DNA from 4 places in the Paenibacillus andongensis genome. Region 1 is predicted to be linked to each of the others. Evidence: riboswitches for the same ligand, from Rfam matches in the RefSeq annotation. Region 1 holds a riboswitch; each other region holds the start of a gene.

Region 1 (4,931 bases):
ACTGCTTCCACGTCCAACAATAAGTAAAGCTGTTTCATCTAAAACCTCTTTCAATTGAACTCCGAGATCTTCTACCCTGGAGGATAAAATATCCAGAATTTGTTCATGCACCCCAATAGGCCTGCCGTATGTAAACTTCACCAAAGGATATTTTATTTTCGCGTCATCAATAGAAGACGGGATATGAATTTTGGCATGCCCAGCCGCAAATAAAATAATCGGAATGACCACAATGTGAGTTGCCCCTAATTCTACACAGCGGTCAATTCCTTGCATAATCGTTGGTTGAACAAATTCCAGGAAACATGTTTCCACAATTTGTTCTTTCATCTTACTCGCAATTTCTGAAACAAAGAGACGAACTTCCTCATTCCCGCCTTCTTCCCGACTCCCATGACCCACAAATAAAACAGCATTCATCCTTTATTTCCCCCTCATTTTAATCGCCGCAAATGGCATTTTCGATAACGAAACCTACCATTTCTTGATGACGGTAGCCTTCAATTTCTTTGACACGCTTGAAAAATTTATGAAACCGTTCGTTCGGATGTCCTTCTTTTTGGTAACGTTCCACGATCCTGCCAACTAAATCGACAAGCTCCTCGGGTGCAATTCCTTCTGCAACGGGTTGAGCCGCATGTGCATTTCGACCAACTGTTTTTCCGCCAAGAAAAAGATCAAATTTCTCTTTGCGGTAGACGATGCCGATATCTTGCTGAACTGCCCCATAACAAGCCATTCCACACCCGTTGAAACCAATTTTCAACTCTTTAGGTACCTCTAGATTGCCAATACGATGGTGGATGGCTTCCGCATATGGAATAGATTCGCCTTTTTCCAAATTACAAAAGTCGCATGCTTTGATTTGGGCAACATCACCAATCGGAGATAACAATAAACCAAGCGCACTTAATTCGGATGTAATCTGGTTAGGGTTATTGGTTTGCACACGAACAATCAGTTGATGATGCGGTGAATATTCAATATCTCCACGATCTCCAACAATCTCGCCTAACGCACACAACTGGGCAGCTGTTAACTTTTTATTCGCGATACCGGGACTTACGGCAAACTCAAAGATAGATTGGGTCGCAGTCAGCTTATTGTCAAATTCAAAAGACACCTCTTCAGTCCCTTTGGATACTAGCTGCAAGGCTTCCATTGCAAGTTGTAAGGAGTTGCTAGGAGATAAATTAGGCGATGATTTCAGCTGGGAAGTTTCTTTATTTTCAGTTACCTCATCATCCATGAATTCATCTTCTTCATCGAACTCCTCCATGGATTCATCAAAGATCTGCTCATCCAATTGTTCCAAAGCCCACGGCTCAGCCTCGGATTTCAACCTTTGGTGTGGTTTAAGCGGCTGTGTTTCAGCCCCTAATGTGTATTTCCGCTGATAACCGCGCGGTGTAATCATGAGACCGTCATACAGCTTGGTTGCGGAATTTCCAATAATAATGGTCGTTAACATGCCAATATCATGATTCAACATATCAGCAAGCGTCGTCACAACAACATGCTCGCGATCTCGATACGCGCTTTTTACAATCCCAACGGGTGTTAAAGGAGAACGATGCTTTAGGAGAATGCGCTGCGTTTCCACGATTTGTCTGGTCCGTCTACCGCTTCGCGGGTTATAGAGAGCAATGACGAAATCAGCCATACCCGCAGCCTCAACCCGCTTCGCAATCAGCTCCCAAGGCGTCAGATGATCACTCAAGCTGATGGTGCAAGAATCATGCATTATGGGTGCCCCCAGCAGAGAACCAGCCGAATGAACAGCTGAAATGCCAGGAATCACTTCCACTTGAACGCCTTCATGCTGAGTCCAGCCTTGTTCCATCAAAACCTCATAAACAAGACCGGCCATCCCATACACACCGGAGTCTCCACTGGAAATAACAGCAACTTTCTTACCCTGCTTGGCTTGCCGCACAGCCTCTTGCGCACGACTCACTTCTTCCGTCATGCCAGTACGAACGACTTGCTGTTCGCTTAATAGACCTGCGATAAGATCCACATAGGTGTTATATCCAATGATAACTTCACTTTCCTGTATCGCTTCCCGTGCACGCTTCGTAATATGTTCAAAACTCCCCGGTCCAAAGCCGATTATGAGCAGTTTTCCTGACAATTTGTATCACCCTTCCCCAGAATTACACAAACAAAAAAAGCATCCCTAACATAAGTCATGTTAGAAATGCTTGTTAAATTACAACAGTTAAAAAAACCAGAAGTAACCGCTCTCTAACACTCCCTAATTCCTCGTAGGGTTATTGTGTTGTTGAATTAGGCAGGTCTCCTGACTTCATCATCCCCTTGCACCTTCCCAGGTTTGTCACCCAGTGGCATGCTGCAAGGAGTTACCGAATAAACGGCGATGTTCACAGTGGCGGGTCCGTGCCGGTATTTCACCGGTCTTCCCTTTTAACCATACACCCGAATGGATCTATGGCACCTAATTCCTTTGATATGCAATTACGATCATCCTACCATCTATCGATAGGGTTGTCACGTATTTATTCATAGATAGCCTGGTAGAGTCCTTCCATCAAACTCTGGTAACTGCTTGGATCATAGGTCACTTCAGCAAAAGAAACTTGAATGACCTTGTTGATCGTTTTAACGATAAAAAAACTATCCTCCCCACGCTCCGGGTCAATATAAGTATAGCACTCTAAGTGATTGCTTCCCGTTTTTTGACGTAAAAATTCCGTTGCTTCCGCACTCAAATTCGCATATTTAGGCATAGTTAGCTTCCTTTCCATTAAACGAAGTGATGCTATCTATTATAACGTATTTTTACCCTTTGATTCCTATCAAAACAAGAAAGTATTTCTTTAATTTTCAGAATTTTCGTACTATAATGAATCTATCAAGATATCGCTTTCATTATATGAAGGAGGAATTGATATGAGCAGTCATGAAACGAATGGATTGGTCTTTGTCTTTACGGGCACTAGCGGTTCTGGTCGTAAAACAATTGCCCATCACATTGCCAAAGAGCTTGGTTTCTCATCTGTCGTCTCCTACACAACTCGAACACCTAGACCCAAAGAAATCAACGGGAAGGATTATAATTTCATCTCGCGCAAAGCGTTCATTGACAGTGACATTGCAGGTGAATTTTTTCAAACTGTTGAAATTGACGGGAATTTCTATGGAATTAAGAAAGCGGACATCGATGAAGCGCTTCGCAAAGACGGACTTATCTATGTCATTGTGAATCGTTATGCAGCTAACCGTTTCAAGTATACATTTGGAGAAAGAGCGATCCGCTTGTTCATCTATGTCAATAAACAAACGATCATGGAACGCATGCTTGCTCGAAACACGCCAACGGACGTCATTGACCACTACATGAACCACTACATAGAGGAAGTCTCCTACCGCAAGGATTGTGAGCATGTTTTTGAGAATATGAATTTACAAGAAACGATCGGCAAAGTAAAAGCAACCATGCTCGCTCACATGCCGACTACAACTAGTTAAATGTGCCAATAACACCAAGAGACCCGGTGATCGACATCACCGAGTCTCTTTTTTACGATCCAACATTTCATTTTAATGGGGCTTTTTTCCGCTTCAAAGCCACGAATCCGCCTAATAGTGAAACCGGTACAATGACGACAAAACCAAGCAGCTCATACCATAACGGAATGCTATGATTGGTTAACATGGAATCAAATCCGATTGCAGCGCCTATGACACCAATAATGGCCGCATTGAAATATTCGGCACGCTTTGCAACCTTAGCGGCGATGAATCCGCCAAGAAACGACCAGAACAAACCAACTACCAGAAGCAAAAGCATCAGGCCTACATTCGAATATATAACACTAACATCATGCTCATCCACTGGGCGATTAGCAAAATATATACCGCCAATTAACGAAGTCGATATCAAAGTCCCCAAATTATCAACCGCTATGCCAAGCAATACACCCAGAAAATGAAATTTTCGTTCACTTTTTTGTTCAACCATAGATTCTTCTTCTCTCCTGATCACTTCGACCTACCAACCTTATCCATAATACCATGTGGCCGTCTTAGTATCCAGTTCTCACCTAGATGACCTTGCAGACTCGGCTGTCTCTTCGGCTATCATCTTCACGTAATTATTGCGCTTTTCAAGAAATTGAGTCATATATTTTGCTAAAAACAAATGATCGACAAGCTTCCCCAATCCTCCAAATGGCGAGGTGTAATCGAACGTATCTATCATCAAAGTTCCTTGTTCTACAGTTACAAACTCATGAGTATGACGAAATCGCTTGAACGCCCCTCTTACCATTTCATCCACAAAGTAATGTGGCTTCTCCATCTCTGTAATCTGGGCAGTCAATTGCTGCTTAATACCTAAGTGATAAGCTTCCCAAGTCACTGTTTCGCCACGCTCAATCAAACCCTGAGTCCTGCCTGCTAACGCTCTTTCCTTCGTATGAGAGGTTGATTCTGCATGGATATCTATACTCCTTGCCAAATCAAAACACACTTCAATAGGTGCATGAATAAGTAACTCCTGACGTATAATCGGCATTGACTCCTCTACTTCCACCAAGTTTCTATCGGATAATCCGCAGCATCAACGGTGACCGTTTGACCTATTTTCGGTGTGACAATTGACACTTTGTTAGCATGCGCTGCCCTTGTGGCACGCTCTACCGGATCTGTCCAATCATGTAAAGCCAGCGTGAACGCCCCCCAATGTATCGGAATCATCAGCTTACCATTCACATCCATATGGGCTTTCACCGTTTCTTCCGGCATCATATGAATATCAGACCAGCGATCATCGTATTGACCACACTCCATCAGAGTAAGATCGAACGGACCATATTTTAGCCCAATTTCTTTGAAATGAGGGGAATACCCACTATCACCACTGAAGAAGATCTTGGATTGTCTTCCTTTGATCACCCACGAACACC
Region 2 (4,931 bases), 2.8 Mb from region 1:
ATAAGAAAAACCTGCTGGCCACATAAAAAGTGGAAGCAGGTTTTCTTTATGATATTAGCCGTTCTGATCAGGAAGTCGATCCAAAAACATACGTAAAGCTTTGGCTCGATGGCTCATTTCATTCTTCTCTTCCACGGATAGTTCTGCCATCGTTCTCCCAAGAGCAGGGATATAAAATAAAGGATCATAGCCGAAGCCGCTCTCGCCACGTTCTTCCCCAATGATGAAACCACGGCAAGAGTCCTCCGCTTCAATCACCTCATTCGCTACTGGATCGATAAGCGTAAGCGCGCAAACAAAGGAAGCTTCGCTAAGAAGCTTTGGGTGCTCTCCATCAGCAGGCAATCCGTCTACAGGATCTACCTCGCTTAATGCTTGCAGCAGCTTAGCATTATTGTCTGCATCCGTAGCATTCTCTCCAGCGTACCTGGCTGAATAAACGCCCGGTTCACCGTTCAAAGCGGCTACACACAAACCGGAATCATCGGCAAGAACCGGCACATGGAGATGTGCCGAAATGATCTGCGCTTTGATCCGTGCATTTTCTGCAAACGTCGTTCCGCTCTCCACGATTTCCGGAAGATCTGTATAGTCCGTTAAACAGCGAACTTTGTATCCTTTTGCTCCAAAAAGCTTCTCAAACTCTTTGACTTTGCCCTCGTTACGCGTTGCAATGACGACAAAATTACTTTGTAGCTGCATGGTGTACACCTCGAATGCGATCAGCGATCGGGCCTAAAACGTTAGATTGCTCTTCAATCATCGTATGGATGCCAGTTTCAGCGAGAGCGAGCAATTCATCCAGTTCTTTACGGGAAAAAGGAGCATCCTCGCCAGTTCCTTGGATTTCTACGAATTGACCCTGCCCCGTCATCACGACGTTCATATCAACTTTGGCATGTGAATCTTCTTCATAATTCAGATCCAGCCGCGGTGTTTGGCCGATAACACCAACACTCACAGAAGCCAGAAAGTCGTTAATCGGGAATTTGGCTAATTTCTTGTCTGTCGAAAGCTTGTCGATGGCAAATGCCATGGCAACAAAAGCACCGGTAATTGACGTAGTACGCGTACCGCCATCCGCTTGAATAACATCGCAATCGAGTGTGATGGATCTTTCGCCTAAGGCTTCCAAATTCACCACAGAACGAAGCGCACGGCCAATAAGACGCTGAATCTCCATCGTACGTCCACCAAGCTTACCTTTGGCAGCTTCACGCTGATTTCTAACCTGCGTAGCTCGAGGCAGCATCGAATATTCGGCTGTAACCCACCCTTTCCCTTGACCTTTCATAAAAGGTGGAACGCGTTCTTCAACCGTCGCTGTACAAATCACTTTGGTATCCCCGACCTCAATAAGCACCGAGCCTTCCGCGTGTTTTATATAATGAGGGGTAATTTTCATAGGTCGCAGTTCTTGATTCGTTCTACCGCCAATTCTCATAAATGTTGTTCTCCTCCTGTTGCTTCCATCAGAAGCTTGTTCCTACGCCCCATTGTAATGTAGTGTAGGGCTTTTGTAAAAAAAATAGGTTACTATCCCCAAATTTTTCTTTATTATTTCCAAATTGGGGTAAAAACCTATATTTTTTTCCTTAAGGTTTTCTGGAATCTGGAAGTTGCAAAATTTCAATTATTTATCTCAAACGAGAACTCGATACTAGCACATTCTATCACATGTTAATGTCCGGCACGAAATTGATTCTAAAGTTTTGGCATCCATAGGCTAGCATAACTTTGGATTTATCCACCTTTACATAACCCTGGAACATTGCGTTGTATCATCTGTTCAGGATGAACATCGAAGCCGAGTGTTATTTGATTTACAAAAAGCTCTGGACAATTACATACGATAATAATAAAGAGGCCATAGCATTGAATGCTATGGCCTCAAAATCTATATACGCATAAAAATCATTACACCCAATACAAAGCTATACGCAGCAGTTAGACAACCAACTACTCGATACACAGAAAGTCGCAATCGAGCTTTTAGAAAACCTATGACTGCTAATAAAGCAATCAGAGAAGTAGATAAAATCAAACCGAACACAAAGGAAAAAACGACAGATCCTCCTAAAATCATTGTACTCATTCCAGCAGCCGTACTAAGCAGTAAGATTTGCGTAGGTGTCTCAGCGCCGAATCCATGTATGATTCCAACTAAAAACGCACCAGCATGTCCGATTGTTTTTTTCGTTGAAGAAACTTGAACGACTTCTTTTTTCAATACTTTCGCAGCAACAACGTACTTTAATTGACGAATCCCCTCAAGCGCAACACTCCATTTGCTTCGCAATTCAAATCCATTCCACTGGCGAATCAAAGTGATAAACATCCAGATACTAAGTAAAATAAGCGTTGATGCTACTAGGAGTTCCATTGTCGAATCAAGCCAACTAGGAATATTTTTGCCTAAGACAATTGCACTCAAACCAAGAACAAGGATAACCAAACCATGACCAAGAGAATACATAGTTGCAAGCAGCATGCCCTTTCTAGCTTTTGTTTCTACCCCAACCAAATCCGTAATGGCTGCAATATGATCCCAATCAACCCCGTGCCTAAATCCCAGTAATAATGACGAAAAAATAATAACCAGATACTCGCTACCCATCGTTCATTCCTCCTTGTTTTGTTTTTAATTCCAAACAAAAAAACCTTGACCATTGATGGCCAAGGAAGCAGATCATTATCAAACAAAGACAGAAAAATCCCGTATTAATAATATTCTACACCAGCCCCTTTCCTCGAAGGACGTCTACTGTAACGCTACTAGGTAGGTCTCCTGGCTCTCAGATCAAAGCTTCTCTCTCCCTTCCCCATTACATGAGTGGATTCTTAGAAAGTTGCTCCCTGATTACAGTGGCGGGACCGCAGGGGACTTTCACCCCATTCCCTGTTACCCTCTTTGTCTCCAAAAAGGCACCTAGTAACTACGACAATATTCGGTTGTTCATTTTAAAATAGCACAGAGCTGAAAAGGGATCAATGTAATTATTTAGTTATTTAAAGTTATGACTAGACAACGCTGAGAAAACCCCTAGGCAAGCGCCTTGTCAAAGACAGCACGTTTGCATAGAGGTCGTTAGAACCGGGCAAGCTTTTTAAAGCTTAGCCGGATTAATATGCGCAGGTTTCGTTACAGGCTTCACAGCGCCATCCACTTTTATTTGCACTTGCTTAAAGCTTGTGTTCTCCGTCAATGAAAGAATAACGGACTGCATAGCCTCAGCAGATGCTTTCTGATCGGCGCCAAGGAATTTATTGGAGAAGTCAACGGTTATAACGCCATCCGCGGGCTTAATGCTCTTCACTTCCGTTGTAGCATTCAGAACAGCAGCCAGACCCTTCTTCTGATCAGGCCCTTTGATCAACTGTTCGACAACCGCTTTCGCGACATCATCCGTTCTTTTGACGAGCCTTGTAACAGGTACATAATATTTGTAATTCTGATCATTTTGATTCAAGAAATAGAGTGTGACCGGTGTGGATTGGCCAAATTCAGCGTCCTCAGCCTTCTCGATGTTGATCCCCATCGAGCGTGCAAGCGGTGTATCCAGCGGTGTCTTCCCTTTCGGCATCTCCTTCAGATCTTTCCCGTCTACACGCAGCTGCACTTTCTCTACGGTGGGGAAGCTCGTCAGGTTCCAAGTGATAGCTTCTAAAATTTTTCTCTCATTTGCCCCATCATAATTGAGGAACTCCTTAGAGAAATCAACAATGGCACGCTTGTCTGATGTGACATTCAAACTTACGACTTTCGTACCTTTAGGCAGCAGAGCCTCAAAACCAGATGGAAGCAAACTTGCAACAGGTCCTCCGTCCACCATATACTCGAGAGTCGTTTTGGCGACAGACACCGTCTTCGGCAATCCAAGACTAAGCGGAGCCACGAAGCCTTTACCATCTTTCACATAAACCGTCATCTGCGATGAATTGTCTTCGATCATATCGATCGTAACGGCTGCTGATGTCGTCTTCGCGTCAGCTCCCGCACCCGTTGTCGGAGGTGCATCGATGTCACTTTTCTTTCCAGTGCCCAGAACCGAACATCCCGTGGTCAGCAAGGCAATAACCCCCGCGATAGCGGCTGAACGAATCCAATGTTGATGTTTCATTAGCTTATTTCCTCCTCCAAGTTTTCGTAGACAAAAGAAGCATCTGCCTATATTTTCTTAACATGGCCTGTACACTGCTTTTTCGTATTATTATGTATACGAGGCTTTGTCCGATTTATAACTACTTTTTGTCCACATTCGAAAAAAAGTCCTGCACCGGAAATTAAGCCCTGCGGCGTCCAGTAAGACATGACAATAAGTCAAATCGCGGGAGCTGCTTTCGGCATCTTTTTAAAGATATGCTATACTCAAAAATAAACAATTGACCTAATTTGGAGGCAATGCGATGCGAACATTCCTTAAAGAAAAAGCAAACATTTTCAATGAATTCCGTGAAGAAGTGTTCAGTCACTATTCCCAAGCTGTCATCGAAGAAGCCGTTGCTCGCCTACTCGTCGAGATTAAAGGAATTAAAAAAATTCCGTATGAGACGATCACAACAACTCTACTAGGTGTATTAAGCAAAACAGAAACCTATAACGTGATGTCCACGCTCATGGAGCTGCAAAAGAAGGTCAAGCATGATTCCGAGCTGCTAGCTAGCATGAAGGACCCTGCTTATAATGTTCATCGTACCATCGCAATGTCCATTTGCGGTTTATATGGCAGCGGCGCGATTTCTCTTTTCGGATTTATGGATTGTAAATTCCGCTTCTTCTTTCCGACCAAACGACCTAAATCTTTCATTTCCAAAGGGATCTGCGCCATTGTTGCATCAACGGCCAGTTCAATCATTTCTGAAAATGTGAAAGAGGATTATACCGAACGTAACCTAGCACTGTTCGCATCAAGAGGCGTGGCATTGGAAGA
Region 3 (4,931 bases), 2.8 Mb from region 1:
TCGTTATGGAACCAGGGATATCCGCCGAATATTTCGTCAGCTGCTTCGCCGGAAATCGCAACCGTCGCTTCTTTTTTGATCTCACGACAAAATAAATAAAGAGACCCATCAACATCAGCCATTCCTGGTGTATCGCGGGCAAATACGGCAGTTTTCAGAGATTCCACAAGCTCGGGTGTGTCGAATTCAATATAGTGATGCTCAGTTCCTAGATGCTCCGTCATCCGTTTAATCCAAGGTGCGTCTGAATTTGGCTGAAAGATGTTGGCTTTAAAATGCTTGTCGTTATCTTTGTAATCAACGGAAAAAGTATGCAAAGCGCCTTGCCCGCTTTCCTTGTAGTGAGCAGAGGCAAGTGCCGTAAGCGCACTAGAGTCAAGACCACCTGATAGAAGGGTACAGATGGGAACATCAGACACAAGTTGGCGCTGGGATGTATCTCTAAGCAGTTGCTGAACTTGCAATGCCGTAGCAGCGATATCGTCGGAGTGCTGGTGGCTTTCGAGCTTCCAATACGTGCGAATGGATAAGCCATTGCGGTCAAAAACAGCGCATTGACCTGGTTTGAGCTCAGACATGTTGCGATAAATCCCATGACCAGGTGTGCGAGCCGGACCTACTGCGAAGATTTCAGCCAAGCCTTCCGCACCGACCTCTGCTTGAAAGTCGGGGTGTGCGAGTATGGCTTTTGGCTCTGAGCCGAATAGAAGCACACTATTTTGATGAGAATAAAAAAGCGGCTTTACACCGAGCCGATCTCTGACCAAATAAAGAGATTGTTCCTGATCATTCCAAGCCGCGAAAGCGAAAATGCCATTAAGTCGATCTACACAGGCTCTCCCCCATTCAATAAAGGCAACAAGCAGCACCTCTGTATCACAGGTCGTGCGGAAATGATGCCCACGAAGTTCGAGTTCCTTTTTGAGTTCAGGGGCGTTATAGAGTTCGCCATTATATACGATCGTATACGTGTAGTCTCCTTGTTTCCGTACCATAGGCTGAGCGCCGTTTTCCGGATCCATTACACTAAGACGTCGATGGCCGAGGGCACAATGCTGTGAAATCCAAGTACCAGAAGCATCAGGTCCACGCAAATGGAGCGTTTCCGTCATATTTTCTAGAATGGACGGGTACCCGGTCAAGTCTTTCCGCCAATCTATCCAACCCGTTATTCCGCACATAGACGTTCCTTCCTTTCCTTATAAAGAGAGCATGATGATAAAAGGTATGCAAACTGAAGGCATATAATGTCTGTCCAGGAATGGGATGGACGCAGTCAACCGGACGGATTTTGTGTTTTGTAGACAGGCCTGATACAATAAATCCAATTCTTACTTACTAAATGACAAAGGTGATGACCATGAAAAAGAAACACTCCAAAGCACAAATTGACTATTTGGCCTCAAGAGAACACTTCCTGCAAATCAGTAACCAAGCCGATAAACGAATTGCGGAATTAAAAGAAGAAGGTAAAGAAGTTGGGCAAGCGGAAATGGAAGAAATTATTGAGCGTGTCGGCTTGCATCGTGCTTACAATGAACTTACCCAAGCGGAGAATGTCTTGATTAACTGGACACAAACGGCTATCAAAACCGAACCGGAATTTATTCAAAATCGCGCTAATTTTGAGGGATTATACGAAAAAGTCAAAACAGATGCAGAAGCAAGAGGCGCGATTCTTAATCTTGCCATGCGTTTAAATTTAGAGCTTGCGTGACATTCTAAAGGGGTAGTGCCATTCTTTCTTCAGGAGGCGAATGCTCATGGATAGTCATTTCATTAGCAAGCTGCACGACAAGCAGAGGAAAGCCGCGAAGAACTTCAGGACTCAAGGTGACGGTCAGCCAGGCAGTAATTTGCCGCACAAGAAGCACTAAAGTCTAATGGCACCATCAAGAGCCTGTAGGGAGATTTCCTTACAGGCTTTTGCTTTTGTGTTCCCTTTGCCTTCGTCCCTTATGGGTATTTTATACAGCATATTTGGTGCGGTATCTCTCCATACTAATCAAGTGATCATTATTTCAACTCACAGGAGGATGAATCCTATCATGAGCAAAAAGAAAAGTATGGACCAGCGGACACAAAGCACAATCGATCATTCGAAGCAATCTTCTCGCATACAGTCCAATCTGGATTCAACAGAACCTGGGCATCATCAGCCGAATCGTCCTTCCGTTTGAATGAGTGATTTGTATTCGTAAATACAGCTTCCGATGAAGTCCCTACCATTTGGTGGGGGTTTTTCCTTGTATGTAGATAGAGTTATAAGGTATGATGATTGAGTTTAAAAGATTTGAATAAGCTCATGCAATTTCATATTCGAAATAGGTGCTTACATCCGCTTTCCAATCGCAGAGTAAGCTTAAAAGGGAAGATCGGTTAGAAGCCGACGCGGTCCCGCCACTGTAACAGAGGAGTCAACGTCTCTATGCCACTGATCGACTAGATTGGGAAGGCTGACGTTCGATGAAGATCCTGAAGCCAGGAGACCTGCCTATTTCAGCAGCACATTATATACCTACGGGAGATAGGGAGGTGTTCTTATGAGTACGTGGGATCTATCCACAGTCCAACATCATGTACTTATTTGTAACGGGGGATCTTGCCTGAAACATTCAGGAGATGAAACAACACTAGCCATTCGAGATGAAATTTCGAAGCATGGAGCCGAGCATCTTATACATACTACGCGGACTCGATGTAATGGCCGCTGTCAGGATGCAGGTGTCGTCACCGTTTATCCGCAAGGGATTTGGTACAAGGAAATGACACCAGAGACGGGGAGAAGGCTTGTTAGAGAACATTTACTAGAGGGGAAACCGCTCAAGGAACATATGACTTATGATTTTGAGGAACGCTTTGTGCCAACCGGAAAAGGGAATACGGGCATAAGTCGCCTACAAAGTAAATAAATAAGTATTGGCTTAATAGAGCAGAAGAGGTTGATCATCCAGTAGGATGATAACTTTCTAATGCTCTATCTGTTAATAGGGAAGGTTTCGTTGCCTAATTTCTAGCTGCGATAATTATATGGACATAGGATTGGATAAATATAGATTTGAAAAATTATCAACGAAGCGTACTTTTTTACATACGATCTTGATGAAAGATTTTTTTTAAAAAAAGCCGTCATGATAGGCGACTAAGATTGCATGAATAAAGCACTTCTGATTGACACAAAAACTGTTGGAAATACTGTTTCGTTATTGTATTGATATTATATTTTCAGACAACAAAAAAGATCGCGATTTCTCGCGATCCTTTTGTCTTGCATGAACGTCCCAGGAGGGATTCGAACCCCCGACCGCACGCTTAGAAGGCGTGTGCTCTATCCAGCTGAGCTACTGAGACATAAACCTCTTCTTACCTAGCGGAATGAATCCGTTTAGCGAAGCGAGAGTTAATATATCATATCGTTTTATAGGAAGTCAACCCTCTATTCATAATTATTTTGCAATCACTCTGACAATCAAGTAAACTGTCTCCAGCGAGACCATGATTTCTGAGGTGATCATCATAACAGACCCATCCATCAATAACTTAATTCTTTTTCCGAAAACAGAGCAATATTACGAAGAGGAACTGACTCGGTTTCTAAAAACAGAGCAGTATAGTGATGCGCTTCAACTGCTAACTTTTCTACTGCAATTTCCTACAGTAGACCCTCATAAAGCCGAACAATGGGAAGCTCTGCGGAACTGGCTGTATACCATGTATCCGGAATCCATGTTCCCCATGACGCCGCCAATGGAAGAGGACCTAGAGGAAGAAACAGATTTATTACGGCAATACATACAAGAAAAGACAGCCGATGATGGGGCCTTTGCGCTTAAGCTTCTGAATATGCTGAAAGACGGTACGTTGGAGCAGCAAGTCAACGCCCTTGAACAATTGGCGTTCATCGATCAATCTGACGTAAGCCAGCGTGTAAAAGAGTGGTTGTGTGAGAAGCCGCGGCACCCTCACATTCAGTTCAAAGCTTTGCAGGCGCTTAAACAGATGGGTGAGCGAGGATTTATCGAATTCCCCAAGAATGGGGAAAAGATCCTGGTCGAGATCGAAGAGACACCGATGTGTCCGGAGGATTTCCCATCACGTATTCGTGATATGATTCGCAGAGTCGGGGACATTAGTGAAATTAGCCAACCTGATTTTGTTTATTTTGCCAAACAAACCTGGCAGGAATTTCTAGCCTATGCCTATGGGACTTCGATCTATACTGATCTACAGAATGCGGAAGAAGGTGCTGTAGATGTGTGGGCATCTGCCCTGCATGCTATTCTTCAGGAGAAATTGTTTGGTACGGTGAATCGTGAAGAATTACTAGAAAATTACGGGATTGTCGATTCCATGAAGCTTCAGTGGAAACGAGCTAATCTGGTGCTGCAAGCGTTTGTGAAGCAGTTTAATCCGGATCCATCATAAGGCAAGAAGTGCTGCCTTGAAATGAAAATCTTATATGGTATAATAGAATGGTTGTAATGAGCGTAACGTGAAAATATGTCATCGTACATTTTTGGAGGGGAAAGCATAAAATGAAAGCAAGTTGGGAAAAAATAGAGAAGAACGTAGGCGTTCTTGAAGTGGAAGTTGGCGCAGAGCGCGTAGCAGATGCTTTGGATAAAGCATTTAAAAAGGTATCCGCGAAAGTGAATGTTCCAGGATTCCGTAAAGGGAAAGTACCTCGTTCTATCTTTGAAGCTAAATTTGGTGTAGAAAGCTTGTATCAAGATGCTTTAGATATCATTTTGCCAGAAGTTTATGTGGAAGCGATTGAAGAGGTTAAAATCGAGCCTGTTGATCGTCCTGAAGTAGACGTTGAGCAATTCGGCAAAGGACAAGTGCTGAAGTTCAAAGCAAAAGTTACTGTTAAGCCTGAAGTAACTCTTGGCGAATACAAAGGTATCGAAGTTGAAGCTGCTAGTGCAGTT
Region 4 (4,931 bases), 1.6 Mb from region 1:
CAGGAAGATGATCACCGAATGCTCGTTTCGCCGTAAAGAAGAGGGAACGCCATGATCAAAGATGAGATAACGATCCAGCAGAATAAGGTAAAATCGATGAGGGACTACCTCGCTCCTGCCGTACGTGAAATGAAACCTTCAGGTATACGGAAGTTTTTTGATTTGGTGAGTAACAGCAAGGAAGATATTATTTCTCTTGGTGTAGGGGAACCGGATTTCTCGACACCATGGCATGTTCGTGAAGCTGCTGTGCATTCCTTGGAACGCGGTAAAACGAAATACACCCCAAACTCTGGTATTCCTGAGCTTCGTGAAGCGATTGCCGATTACCTTCATACGTCTTTTAAAGTGAAATATGAGCCGTCGAATGAAGTCCTGGTTACGGTTGGAGGAAGTGAAGCGATCGATTTAGCTCTCCGAGCTTTGATAACGCCGGGCGACGAGATTCTTATACCTGAGCCTTGTTATATTTCGTATTCCCCTATCACAAGTATAAGCGGCGGTGTAGCTGTTGGGATTGAGACCTTCGCAAAGGACCAGTTCAAGTTGACTGAGAAAGCTCTTCGCGACGCGATTACGCCACGCTCCAAAATATTAATTCTCTGCTATCCTAGCAATCCGACAGGCGGTATTATGACCTATGAGGATTGGCTTCCGATTGCCAAAGTCATCGAAGAGAATGATCTTATTGTCATTTCCGATGAAATATATGCAGAGCTGACTTATGGTCAGAAGCACGTGAGCTTCGCGGCTATTCCTGGCATGAAAGACCGGACAATCTTGGTTAGCGGGTTCTCCAAAGCTTTTGCCATGACAGGCTGGCGGATGGGATATGCTTGCGGTCACCATGAACTTATTTCGGCGATGACCAAAATTCATCAATATACGGTGATGTGCGCACCGGTCATGGGCCAAGTTGCTGCTCACGAGGCTTTGACGAATGGTATGGAAGAGAAAGATCGGATGATCGAGTCCTATAACCAGCGCAGACGTTTGATCGTAAAAGGGTTCCGAGATATTGGTCTTGAATGTCATGAGCCGCAAGGCGCATTCTATGCATTTCCAAGTATTGTCGCTACAGGATTAACTTCAGAGGAGTTTGCGCAGCGGTTATTATTTGAGTCAAAAGTTGCTGCTGTGCCTGGTGATGTGTTTGGTTTAGGTGGAGAAGGCTTCTTACGCTGCTCGTATGCCTATAGTGTTTCGCAGCTAAATGAAGCATTGGAGAGAATTGGCAATTTTATGAGAAAATTGTAAGTGCTAACGTAAATAAATATGTTCATTATTGATGAAAACTGGTATTCTTGTAGTAAGGAGGGATGAGCATGGCTTTTATGGAATATCAACTATCAACCTATCAAAAACATTTTCAAATTCGTGAACAGGATTTCGGACAACGTTGGTTAACCAAGCGTGCGAAGAAGAAAAACTCCCTTACCTTATTAGAAGAAGAGATTCATTCTCTGCGACGAAGGTTAGAACAGATGGTTTTTGATGGGGAAGAAATGACATCTGATTCCGTCGTTGAATTGAGCACAATACTAGACCAAAAAATAAATGAATATATGCATAATGGGAAAAAAAGTCGGTGAAAACCGACTTTTCTCACGACTATCGATGGATTCAGATAACAAACGGAGGTACGCTCACAACATGAAAGTGAAATGGCTGTTGGTTATGATGGTGGGGCTTATGGTGATGCTTACGGGTTGCGGCGGGCCGAAGCCGGATGTATCTATTTTTATTATGGGCTCGAATGGTTTTCCAAGTGAAGCGGGGGACAAGCTGGAGAATTCTTTGAAATCCAAGGTGGGCGAGGTTCCTACAGTCAAAGTGAATACATCACCTATATTCTCGTTGGAAAAAATGATTGTGGAGCTAGCTGCCGGGGGCAATGGCATCTTCATTCTTGGCGAAGATCAATTCAAATCACTAAGTAATCAAGCGGGTTTCGTTTCTTTGGATGATACCATCAAACCTGAAGATTATCCGGATGGCGTTATTCAAATTGCTGAAGAGGGTAAGCCTGCTGAAAAGCATCTATATGGTATTCCTCTTGCAGGAAACAAATGGATGAAAGAGCAAGGTTTTGAAGGAAAAGGCTTGGTGGCTTTTATTCCTCAAAATGCTCCAAAGATGAATGAGTCGTTGCAAGTGCTCAAAATAATTGCACAAAAGTAACAAGAAGTCTATAATCGACAAATAGATTGATAGTAAAACATGCAGCCATAGGTGCTGGTAAGCTCACTTACGAAGAGATTGCCACTTAAAAGGGAAGCCGGTTAAAGTCCGGCGCGGTCCCGCCACTGTAATCCTGGCATGAACTGCCGGGAGAGTCAGGATACCTGCCCATGGTGCCGTTTACGACATCCTTCGAGGAAAAGGATCGCGTTAAATCAGGAAGCTACCCTAGATATTGCTGAGCGCCGCGATTTATCGTCCCTTTTGTTCCTTCGAGAACAAAGGGGCTTTTTTGTTAGGGTCAATCGACATAAATTGTTTAGAGAGAGGGTTTGCCAGATGAAAAAGAATTCAGTAAAAAAAGCACTTATTCTTACAGTAGCGTTAACAACAGCAATGAGTCTAGCAGCTTGCGGTAAAAAGGAAACGGAAATCACTAATCCGTCTAAGCTTGGCGGGGAAGGGACCAAAGCTCCTGCTGCAACGACGGCACCATCATCCGCAGCCAAAAAGACGGTCTATCCATTGAAAATAAAAGATGCTACGGGCAAAGAGTTTACATTTGATAAAGCGCCTGAGCGTATTGCATCGGTGTCCCCGGCAGAGACTGAAGCCCTTTTTGCAATAGGGCTGGAAGCTAATATTGTTGGTGTATCTGATTATGATGATTATCCAGAAGCGGCGAAAACGAAGCCGAAACTTGGCAGCATAACGAAGCCTAATCAAGAAGCCGTGATCGCTTCTAACGCAAATGTTGTGTTTACGGGGGTTTCGATGAAACCCGATACAGTAGAAAAGCTGCGTGCTTTGAATATCAACGTGTTTAAAGTGGAGCCGAAAACATTGGATGATGCCATTGCGAATATTCAAACGTACGGAATCATTACGGATCATCAGGAGCAAGCGGAAAAAGTGGTTGCCAAGATGAAAGCGGACCGTCAAAAGGTTGTTAATGCAGTGAAAGACGTGAAGCAAGAGAACAAGAAAAAGGTATACATTGAATTTGCCCCGGGATGGACAGTGGGCAGTGGCGAGTTTATGGATGAATTGATCAAGATTTCTGGCGGTGTTAACGTTGCAGGAGACAAAAATGGCTGGTATGAAATCAGTGAAGAAAAAATCATTCAACAAAATCCAGGTGTAATTCTGTTCGCCAATGGGGTTGTCGATAGTAAGAGCAAGAAACCACTTGATGAAATTATCCGATCTAGAAGTGGTTGGGATACCATTGATGCCGTGAAGAACAAGCAGGTGGTCGGCCTCGACCAGAACATGCTCAGCCGTCCGGGTCCAAGACTGACCGATGGATTACTTGAAATGGCGAAAGGCATTTATCCCGAACTGGTGAAATAAAATGAAAAGAAAATTAATGCTGTGGGGAGGAGTAGGGGTTATACTCCTTCTTCTTTCTATTGTGGCGAGCTTGTCGCTAGGTGCTGCTAATCTACCGGTTCTGCAAATTGCCAGTATTCTCGCCAAGCATATCCCTTGGCTGGGAGATCACATCGATGCCACCTGGCCGCAGTCGTCGGAACAAATCATCAATAAAGTACGATTTCCCCGTGTATTACTGGGGATTCTTGTAGGGGCCTCACTCTCAATCGCAGGGGCAGCTTTTCAAGGTGTGCTGCGCAATCCACTTGCGGATCCTTATGCACTCGGTGTATCCTCGGGGGCTTCTGTAGGAGCCGCATTTTTAATCTATTTTGGATTGCAAGTGGCGTGGTTTGGGCAATGGTCGATACCTATTGTTGCCTTCGTAACGGGACTTATTTCTTTATTTCTGGTTCTTAAGCTTGCTCAGATCGAAGGGAAGCTGAAGATGGAGACGCTTATTTTATCAGGCGTGGTCATGCAGGCTTTTCTAGGGGCAATCGTATCCTTCATGGTATCTATTTCCAACCAAGTTATTAATGAAATTATTTTCTGGCTAATGGGCAGCTTGGCCATGCGAGGTTGGTCGTATACGTATATCATTTCGCCTTATTTAATTATTGGTTTTGTCGTGCTGCTTAGCTATGCAAGGTCGTTAAATTTACTGGCTTTGGGTGAGCGGCAGGCGTCACATCTCGGTGTGAATGTAGAGCGTACGAAGTTGATCGTGCTTATTGTAGCTACATTTCTTACTGCTGCTGCGGTATCGGTTGCTGGTGTAATCGGCTTTGTTGGGCTCATCGTGCCACATTTAGTACGACTATTGGTTGGTCCGGATTATCGATTGATTATTCCATTGTCCGCAATTGGCGGCGGTATTTATGTCCTCTGGGCAGATACACTTGCCCGTACCCTGCTAAGTCCAACCGAAATTCCACTTGGGGTCATCACGGCATTTCTGGGCGCGCCATTTTTTGCTTATTTGCTCCACAAGGATAAGAAAACGTTAAGAGGTTGATCAAGATGATTAAAGTGGAGCACCTTTCCCAAAGCTTTAGGGAACAACAAGTGCTGGAGAACGTCAGCTTTGAGATCAAGCAGGGTGAGTTTTTTGGGATTATTGGGCCAAACGGCAGCGGTAAGTCGACGCTTCTCCGTCTCATATCAGGGATCGATCCTGTTAAAAACGGAAGTGTTGACTTGGATGGCCGGTTAGTATCCTCCTATTCACGGAAAGAGCTGGCTAGATGGCTTGCTGTCCTCCAGCAGGATGCTCTGCCTCCAGTTGGCTTTACGGTCCGTGAAGTGGTGGAAATGGGGCGGTATCCTTTTCAAAATTGGCTTGGCGAGGAGTCGGCTGATGCGGAAGGTTTAAT

The links. Region 1 has a riboswitch for cobalamin ahead of cobJ (precorrin-3B C(17)-methyltransferase). Riboswitches for the same ligand answer to the same signal wherever they lie in the genome.
Region 2: another riboswitch for cobalamin. It lies ahead of NYR53_RS08620 (HoxN/HupN/NixA family nickel/cobalt transporter); the one in region 1 lies ahead of cobJ (precorrin-3B C(17)-methyltransferase).
Region 3: another riboswitch for cobalamin. It lies ahead of NYR53_RS08655 ((2Fe-2S) ferredoxin domain-containing protein); the one in region 1 lies ahead of cobJ (precorrin-3B C(17)-methyltransferase).
Region 4: another riboswitch for cobalamin. It lies ahead of NYR53_RS27925 (ABC transporter substrate-binding protein); the one in region 1 lies ahead of cobJ (precorrin-3B C(17)-methyltransferase).

What each region holds. Positions count from the first base shown of each region.
Region 1 is NZ_CP104467.1:4,672,062-4,676,992, forward strand. Features, by position in the region: gene NYR53_RS21355 (sirohydrochlorin chelatase) at 1-420, opposite strand, end outside; gene cobJ (precorrin-3B C(17)-methyltransferase) at 440-2,134, opposite strand; cobalamin riboswitch at 2,276-2,477, opposite strand; gene NYR53_RS21365 (hypothetical protein) at 2,520-2,750, opposite strand; gene NYR53_RS21370 (guanylate kinase) at 2,914-3,492, shown strand; gene NYR53_RS21375 (hypothetical protein) at 3,560-3,985, opposite strand; gene NYR53_RS21380 (SRPBCC family protein) at 4,064-4,540, opposite strand; gene NYR53_RS21385 (MBL fold metallo-hydrolase) at 4,549-4,931, opposite strand, start outside.
Region 2 is NZ_CP104467.1:1,864,779-1,869,709, reverse strand. Features, by position in the region: gene NYR53_RS08630 (XTP/dITP diphosphatase) at 55-702, opposite strand; gene rph (ribonuclease PH) at 686-1,444, opposite strand; gene NYR53_RS08620 (HoxN/HupN/NixA family nickel/cobalt transporter) at 1,898-2,617, opposite strand; cobalamin riboswitch at 2,762-2,948, opposite strand; gene NYR53_RS08615 (GerMN domain-containing protein) at 3,108-4,121, opposite strand; gene NYR53_RS08610 (phosphatidylglycerophosphatase A family protein) at 4,408-4,931, shown strand, end outside.
Region 3 is NZ_CP104467.1:1,870,374-1,875,304, forward strand. Features, by position in the region: gene asnB (asparagine synthase (glutamine-hydrolyzing)) at 1-1,181, opposite strand, end outside; gene NYR53_RS08640 (hypothetical protein) at 1,361-1,717, shown strand; gene NYR53_RS08645 (DUF4023 family protein) at 1,764-1,877, shown strand; gene NYR53_RS08650 (hypothetical protein) at 2,049-2,180, shown strand; cobalamin riboswitch at 2,310-2,512, shown strand; gene NYR53_RS08655 ((2Fe-2S) ferredoxin domain-containing protein) at 2,544-2,912, shown strand; tRNA gene NYR53_RS08660 (tRNA-Arg) at 3,278-3,351, opposite strand; gene NYR53_RS08665 (hypothetical protein) at 3,496-4,425, shown strand; gene tig (trigger factor) at 4,536-4,931, shown strand, end outside.
Region 4 is NZ_CP104467.1:6,247,698-6,252,628, reverse strand. Features, by position in the region: gene NYR53_RS27945 (Lrp/AsnC family transcriptional regulator) at 1-36, shown strand, start outside; gene NYR53_RS27940 (aminotransferase class I/II-fold pyridoxal phosphate-dependent enzyme) at 52-1,257, shown strand; gene NYR53_RS27935 (aspartyl-phosphate phosphatase Spo0E family protein) at 1,326-1,592, shown strand; gene NYR53_RS27930 (type 2 periplasmic-binding domain-containing protein) at 1,654-2,181, shown strand; cobalamin riboswitch at 2,214-2,367, shown strand; gene NYR53_RS27925 (ABC transporter substrate-binding protein) at 2,521-3,534, shown strand; gene NYR53_RS27920 (FecCD family ABC transporter permease) at 3,536-4,573, shown strand; gene NYR53_RS27915 (ABC transporter ATP-binding protein) at 4,579-4,931, shown strand, end outside.